Regions from separate parts of the Undibacterium sp. 5I1 genome, predicted to be linked through region 1. Evidence: predicted binding sites of a transcription regulator. Region 1 holds the regulator's gene; the other holds the start of a gene.
What was found. The regulator LexA, encoded in region 1, represses DNA repair genes until DNA is damaged. The targets are predictions, from matches to a motif close to ACTGTATNNNNATACAGT.

Region 1 (4,285 bases):
AGACACGATCGTTAATTTACCTTGGAAGAAAAAATCCAAGGTAAACAATGATTTAACTAACGCTGAAAAAGTGTTGGAAGATGATCACTTTGGTTTAGATAAGGTCAAAGAGCGTATTCTGGAATATCTTGCCGTACAACAGCGCGTTGATAAACTGAAAGCGCCAATATTGTGTTTGGTCGGCCCCCCAGGTGTGGGTAAGACCTCCCTTGGTCAATCTATAGCACGTGCTACTAATCGTAAGTTTGTACGTATGGCGCTGGGCGGTGTTCGTGACGAGGCGGAGATCCGCGGTCATCGACGCACTTATATTGGCTCTATGCCCGGTAAGATATTGCAAAGCTTATCGAAAGTAGGCGTGCGTAATCCATTATTTTTACTGGATGAAGTAGATAAAATGGGGGCGGATTTCCGTGGCGACCCGTCTTCTGCGTTACTTGAGGTGCTAGATCCTGAACAAAACCATACTTTTTCTGATCATTACATCGAAGTTGATTTCGATTTATCAGATGTTATGTTTGTAGCGACCTCTAATTCATACAACATTCCGCCAGCTTTGTTGGATCGTATGGAGGTTATTCGTTTGTCGGGTTATACCGAAGACGAAAAAGCTAGCATTGCCCAGCGTTACTTACTTCCTAAACAAATTAAAAATAATGGTTTGAAGGATGGTGAAATCAGTGTTGCTGAAAGTGCTATTCGAGACATTATTCGTTATTACACTAGAGAAGCAGGGGTACGTTCCTTAGAGCGTGAGTTATCAAAAATTTGTCGCAAAGTCGTTAAAATGCTCTTACTTAAAAAGAGTGAAAAGAAAGCAACGATTACATCAAAAAATCTTGATAAGTTTTTGGGTGTTCGTCGTTACGATTTTGGTGTGGCGGTCAAAGATAACCAGGTTGGACAAGTCGTTGGTCTTGCGTGGACTGAAGTCGGCGGCGATTTATTGACAATTGAAGCAGTTGCAATGCCTGGTAAAGGTGGCGTGATACGTACCGGTACTTTAGGCGATGTGATGAAGGAGTCGATTGAAGCTGCTCGCACCGTAGTTCGCAGTCGTGCGAAGCGCTTGGGTATTAAGCCAGATGTGTTTGAAAAAAGTGATATTCATATTCACGTTCCAGAGGGGGCAACGCCAAAAGATGGTCCTTCCGCTGGTATTGCTATGACGACAGCTCTGGTATCTGTTTTTACCGGGATACCGGTACGTGCAGATGTAGCGATGACTGGTGAGATTACCTTGCGTGGTGAAGTATTGCCTATCGGTGGTCTAAAAGAGAAATTATTGGCCGCTCATCGAGGCGGAATTAAGACGGTTTTAATTCCTGAAGAGAATGCTAAAGATTTAACTGAGATTCCTGATAACGTCAAAAATAAGCTAGAAATCATTCCAGTGCGTTGGATAGATAAAGTCTTAGAAATTGCTTTAGAACGTCAGCCAGTTGCTTTGACTGATGAAGAAGTTTTAGTAGCTGCTACGGCCACTAAAGTTGAAGGTGGCGTTGATGTTGGTGGTGTTGTAAAGCATTGAGCCTGATCCGAAATTTGGTTTTAATCAGATAGTTTTCTCTGATTAAAAACTAAAGAAATTAAAATGGCCGCTAGTTACCTAGTGGCCATTTTTTATTCATAATTGATTTTCTGGGTTATCTAATCTTTAAATCATTGTCTAAATAGTAAATTAAATTGACCGATAATTTAACTTTTGTCGAGACGATGAAAGTAGGCTCGAAACATAAAATTTTATGCATTTAATCGGAGTGATTGCATACTATGGGTGAGTATATTTTAATTGTCTATGCACCAATTGAGTAAAATCATGTTTTTCAAAAAGATTGTGGGGAGTATATTGATTGAGTTGGGACGTGACAGATGGAATTTTTTTAATTTCCTGATATTGCCAATACCTAGTAATACATAACTTAAGTCCAGGTTCTGAGCAGCCCAACGGCTAAACCTTCAAGTGAAAAGTCTTGATCAAGTTCATTAATCTTGATATTGGGATAATCAGGATTTTCTGCCAATAGCTCGATCATATCCCCTGATTTTTTATAGCGTTTAACCGTAACATCATCCCCCATACGGGCAATCACGATTTGTCCATTTTTTGCTTCGTTAGATTTTTTTACTGCGAGCAAATCACCATCAAAAATACCGGCATCACGCATAGACATACCACGCACTTTGAGCAGATAGTCTGGAATAGCTGAAAATAAGGCTGGATCAACTTGATAGGTCGTATCCACATGCTCTTGCGCAAGAATGGGAGATCCTGCTGCTACTCTGCCAACTAGCGGCAAACTAAGTTGCATTAGTGATGGATGAGGTAGCGCTAATTGAGCACTATAGTTAGGCCTAGCCTTGGTGCTTCCACTGCTTAGTATGGAATCGAGCAATCGTATGCCGCGTGAGGTACCCGGAGCAATTTCAATAACTCCTTTGCGTGCTAGTGCTTGCAAATGCTCTTCCGCTGCATTGGTGGAGCGAAAACCTAATTCATTCGCAATTTCTGCTCTTGTTGGCGGAAATCCAGTATTTTGGATCGCGTCCTTAATTAAATTTAAAATCTGTTCTTGGCGAGCGGTGAGTTTTAGCATGATCGAATTCCAATCGTGTAGTTGTGAGACTGGGTTTATATGCAGCCTGTATTTTTGTACAGTATAAACCTAAAATCTTTTTTATCTCAAAATTTTTTTAAGTCCTCTCAATGGTTGTGTTACGCATAAATTGGTAGCAGTAAATGTAATAAGCTATTGAAACTATTGAGTAAATTATCAAAGTGCAGTATAGTTATGGGCTTTCCTCTTCCCGCACTCGTCTTGACGCCGAGGCGGGCTACTAAATTGTCCACAAGGAGAATATATGCGTCATTATGAAATCGTATTTATCGTACATCCGGATCAAAGCGAGCAAGTGCCTGCAATGATCGAACGTTACAAAGCCACAGTTGTTGCACGTAGTGGTCAAGTACACCGTATTGAAGATTGGGGCCGTCGTCAATTGGCTTACATGATTCAAAAACTGGCAAAAGCACATTATGTTTGCATGAACATTGAGTGCGATGCTGAGACTCTGATTGAGTTGGAAACCGCATTCAAATTCAATGATGCAGTTCTGCGCCACCTCACAGTCAAAATGAAGAAAGCTGAAACAGCGCCATCTCCAATGATGAAATCTGTTCAGAAAGAAGATGCTGCTAAAACGCAACGCGTAGAAGCGCCAGCAGCATAATTGACACGTTAGAGGACGCTACATAAATCAGTGAATCAGCTTAAAGTCGTTGCCAGCATTGTAGAAAAATCGGCGCTGCGTTTTACACCAGCCGGAATTCCGATAGCTTCTGCGGTACTGATACATAACTCTAAGCAAACGCAAGCAAATGCCCAACGTGTAGTCGACTTTGAAATCAATGCGCTAGCCGCAGGAGAAATTTCAAAGCGATTTATGGAAATAGAGTTAGGTGTTGTAATGCAATTCACAGGTTTTTTGTCGCGCAAGAACCGTAACAGCAAAAGTCTCGTATTTCACATTACTGAATTCGAGACAAATTTACTAGATTAGGAGCCACAAATGGCATTCGGTAAAAAATTTGACAAAAGCAAACTGAAAAATAAGCGCCCACAACAAAATCCATTGTTCAAGCGTAAAAAATTCTGCCGCTTTACAGCCGCACATGTAGCGCAAGTTGACTACAAAGACGTCGATACATTGAAAGATTTCGTGCAAGAAAACGGCAAAATCATGCCAGCACGTTTGACAGGTACTAAAGCTTTGTACCAACGTCAAGTCGACACAGCGATCAAACGCGCACGCTACTTAGCGTTGCTGCCGTACACTGATTTGCACACAGCGTAATTGACGACAAGGTACTAGGAGAAAAATATGCAAGTTATTCTGATTGATAAAGTCGTTAATCTCGGCAATCTGGGCGATGTAGTTAAAGTTAAAGATGGTTACGCACGTAACTTCTTGATCCCACAACGTATGGCTCGCCGTGCTACAACTTCAGCGATTGCTGAATTCGAAGCAAAACGCGCAGAGTTGGAAAAAGCAGCAGCAGCACGTTTGGCTGCAGCACAAGCTCAAGGCGAAAAATTGTCTGGTTTGACTGTGCAAATCTCGCAAAAGTCTGGTGTTGATGGTCGTTTGTTTGGTTCCGTAACCAACTTCGACATCGCTGAAGCATTGACCAAGCAAGGTTTTGCTGTTGAAAAAGCGCAGATTCGTTTGCCACAAGGTCCGTTGAAGATCGTTGGCGATCACTCTGTTGCCGTTGCATTGCACA
Region 2 (4,285 bases), 2.7 Mb from region 1:
CCTCGCTCAACGCGACTATTTTTATCACAGTGATCGCGTGTATGAAAAACTTAGTAAACAACTTACTGATGATGTCTCATTGCAAGGTAATGTGGTTCAACTCAATAAAATTGAGCTAGGAGGGCAAGTTACACTGTGGATGCCTGATCTCGTATTTTCAACTAAAAATCATGAAACCATTCCCAAAGTTGAACCAGAGAATGGTTTGAATCGAGTTGACTATCAGTTGAAAAATATAGTCCCAGATTTCAGTGGAAATGACCGAATCACAAGGTTAGGGAATGCTATACAAATATGGAGTGCGTTACGTTATTTCTATCCGTATTCCGACATCATTAAAATCGACTGGAATAAGGAATTGGACGCACTCTTGTTATCCGCCTCAAGCGATAAAGATGAAAAAGCATTTACCCACACCCTAATGCGCTTTACTTCCGCATTGCACGATGGACATGCGCGTGTCACAGGTCCGAGGGAGCTTGATGCTTTTCACCTTTTATCAAAATAAAAATGATCGATGGTGTACCGGTGGTTTCAAGGTCCCGCCTAACTCCAGGCAATCAACCATTAATTCCCTTTGGAAGCCAAATTACGCATTTAAATGGTTTGCCAATTGCACACAGGTTGTCAGAAATAAATACAGAAAACATGTCCGCAACAGACACCATGCAGGCCGAAATCTTATCTGTCGAGCTGCTCACAGGGGAAGAAAATTCCCTCTTAGAAATGAGCTACCGAGACCTAAAAGGATTCAAGCAAACAAAGACTTTCCTTCGTGATACGCCTGTGGTCAATTTAAGAGAAAAAAATCCATTAGGAGCGATGCAACAATTGAAAAGCGGTATTTGGTATGTAGATATCGACAGAGCGGATGGCAAAGATATTGAACAATTGATTGCCCAAAAAAATAACTTCAAAGGGATCATTTTTGATGTCCGAAATTATGTGAATGGCAATAGCAATTTCTTAAAACATTTTACAAAAAGGCCACTAGAGGTACCGTTATTCAATGTCCCTGTCATCAGTGGAGCTGATCGGGATCATTGGCAATGGGAGCGCATTGGAAAAGCTCTTCAACCTCAAGCGCCCTATATCAATGCCAAATTAGTTTTTTTGATAAGCGGTAATACGATCAGTGCTGCAGAAACCTTGATGACTATCGTAGAGCACTACAAACTGGGTGAAATCATAGGCACACGGACTGCAGGCTCGAATGGAAATATTAGTTGCTTGCCTCTTCCAGGAGGATATAAAGTTTTTTGGACTGGGATGCAAGTCTTGAAACAAGATGGGTCTCAATTCCACGGTATTGGAATCATTCCCACTCTCCCTTATAAATCAACGATAGAAGATGCGATTTCTGGCGATGACATAGTGTTAGAAAAGGCGATAAACCTTCTCACAGAAAATTAAAAAAGAAATGTTGTTTTATCTCTCTACGACTCAAAGACAGGACTTAACTCGCAAACAAAACCAATTGCTGCTCCGCCGTTGACGCTTGCTCCGTGCCACTTAAACGGGTACCCAGCCCAAGCAAGCGAACGGGTTGTTGGCCGCGTGCAAATGCGGTCTCTAACAAGCTGACAAAACTACTTTCGTCCAAGCTGCTGCCACGACATTCTGCGGTAGTCTGGTGGAAATCGGCAAAGCGGATTTTGACGTATAACTTGTGTATGTAATCCTCCGCTTGTACACGCTTCATCCTCGCTACCAACATCGCAAACAAGGCAGGCAACTCCGTCTGACAAGCCGCCAGATCGGGCAAATCCTGGGCGTAGGTTTCTTCTACGCTGACTGATTTTCGCTCGCTGTCCGGACAAACACTACGATGATCAATGCCACGACAAAGCAGGTACAAGTTATAGCCAAGCTTGCCAAAGTGTTGCTGCAAATCGGGTAAAGACCAGCTGCGCAAATCGCGGCAATATTGCACACCAAGGCCATGCAATTTAGCCGCCGTGACTTTGCCCACACCAAATAATTTAGCGACTGGTAGTTCTGCCACAAAGCTATCTGCGTCTTCTGGCAAGACCACAAACTGACCGTCTGGCTTATTCCAGTCGCTGGCGATTTTGGCGAGAAATTTATTCGCCGCCACACCGGCGGAGGCTGTGATGCCCACCGTGGCTGCAATCCGCACCCGTATCTCTTGCGCAATCAGGGTCGCACTCCCTTTGTGCTGCGTGCAATCGCTCACATCCAGATACGCTTCATCCAGTGATAAAGGTTCGACCAAGTCGGTGTAGTCACGATAAATCGCCAAAATCGCTTTAGACGCGATACGGTATTTCTCCATGGTTGGTGGCAGAACGATTAAATCAGGACAGCGCCGTAATGCTAACGAGGTCGGCATGGCTGAGCGCACACCAAAGCGCCGCGCCTCGTAATTGCACGTCGCCACCACACCACGCTGATCTGCTCTGCCACCAACAGCCAGCGGCTTATCGCGCAAACGCGGATCGTCCCGCATTTCTATCGCGGCATAGAAGCAATCACAGTCGCAATGGATAATTTTTCGCTGGGCGGTGGACATGATGTTATCGAAGTGATGACTGAAGCTGTTACTGAGATTATTGCTGACAAGCGTTGAGGTATTTTAATCCATTTAAAAGAAAATACTGTATATAAAATCAGTATGTAATATCAGTATATAAAATCAGTATTTGAGTGAGCCTGCTATCAACGTACTCGCATACAAAACAGCATCTATCTTTGCTCTAAGTCAGCGCTTTAAGTTGCTGTAATTTTAAGCATCTACCATAATTGTTTCAGCGTCTATCCTGTCCATGACAAATTCTGGTATTTGCGTCATGATGTCTCACCGGAGAGCTTTGCTGATCCTGTCTATTTAGTTCAATTAATTTAATCAATTCAAGCTGCTCTGTTAGGCTGGTTTCGCTGATGTAGCTGGCCTCGCTAATTTTGCAGTGCTATTAGAGGACTCTCATGAAAAAATTACTCGCATTTTGTTTTGGTCTCAGCCTGTCTTTTGCTACGCTTGGCGTCAGCGCTGCTGCCACTTATCAACCCTATGACGAAACCGCCGATGCGCAGGCCAACATTAACAAAGCTCTGGCAACAGCGCAGGCGACAAATAAAAAAGTGCTGGTGATTTTTGGCGCTAACTGGTGCAAAGATTGTTTAGAACTGGACAAATCGATCAAAGGTCAAAATGCCGCACTGATCGCCAGTAAATTTGTATTGGTCAAAGTGGATGTAGGTCAATTTGATAAAAATCTGGAGATCGCAAAACAGTACGAAAATCCGATCAAAAAAGGTATTCCTGCGGCATTAGTTTTAAAGGCTGACAACAGCCTGGTGTATGCGAGCAAAGGCGGCGAATTGTCGAATGCGCGCAAGATGAGCGACCAAGGCATTTACGATTTTTTTAATCAGGTTTCAAACTAAATCGTATTTGAATTTGTCTGGCAACTCAAAGACAAATACGTTTTATTAGCGCCTGAAATGACAGCTTAGTTGGCACCTTAAACGACTGACTGCGTTACTTGATTCCTTACTCAACTCACTATGCCCAATCGTCTGAACCCGTTGTCAGAATCAAGCGAGGCCGCCGCCAACGCCACCAGCACATCGTTACAAACCGGTGTACTGGTGAGCGCGAGTTCATTGCGGACTTTGCTGGAGGCAGTGGGCGATAGTTTATGGGATTGGAATTTACTCACTAACGAGGCATTTTTTTCCCGTAGTTATAAACAGATTCTGGGTTATGCCGAACACGAGCTGGGCAATCACATCAATGAATGGATAGACCGGCTGCATCCCGATGATGCGCAAGAAGCCATGCGTGCGACCAGGTTATATCTGGAGGGTGAAATTCCTCAATACGAACACGAGCATCGCCTGCGATGCCGTGATGGTAACTGGAAGTGGTTACGCTCTCGCGGTACGCTGGTAGAACGTACGATAGATGGTCAGCCGGCGCGCATGATCGGTCTGGTCAGCGATATCACCGAGAATCACCGCCTGACTGATCAGCTCAAACAAAGTCATACCTTGTTGTCTAATTTTTCCCAGCAGCTGCCGGGTATGTTTTATCAATATCAGCGCTTTCCAGATGGGCGTAGTTGTTATCCTTATGTCAGTGATGCAGTCACCGCTATTTATGGCGTAACTGCGGAACAAATTCGTTACGACGCCAGCATCGTAATTGCCAAAATACATCCGGATGATCTGGCGAAAATGCGAGAGGCGGGGCATATTTCTGCCACTATGCTCACCCCTTGGCATCAAGAATATCGGGTAATTGGCGTGGTTGAAGAAGAGC

Region 2: a site for LexA is predicted at 2,618-2,635, ahead of dinB (DNA polymerase IV). Genes of this name have one in related genera too.

What each region holds. Positions count from the first base shown of each region.
Region 1 covers NZ_JAVIWI010000001.1:1,034,396-1,038,680, forward strand. The annotation lists gene lon (endopeptidase La) at 1-1,531, shown strand, start outside; gene lexA (transcriptional repressor LexA) at 1,923-2,597, opposite strand; gene rpsF (30S ribosomal protein S6) at 2,863-3,231, shown strand; gene priB (primosomal replication protein N) at 3,262-3,561, shown strand; gene rpsR (30S ribosomal protein S18) at 3,571-3,855, shown strand; gene rplI (50S ribosomal protein L9) at 3,883-4,285, shown strand, end outside.
Region 2 covers NZ_JAVIWI010000001.1:3,733,993-3,738,277, reverse strand. The annotation lists gene RGU72_RS16350 (hypothetical protein) at 1-508, shown strand, start outside; gene RGU72_RS16345 (S41 family peptidase) at 511-1,413, shown strand; gene dinB (DNA polymerase IV) at 1,457-2,533, opposite strand; gene RGU72_RS16335 (thioredoxin family protein) at 2,947-3,408, shown strand; gene RGU72_RS16330 (PAS domain-containing protein) at 3,529-4,285, shown strand, end outside.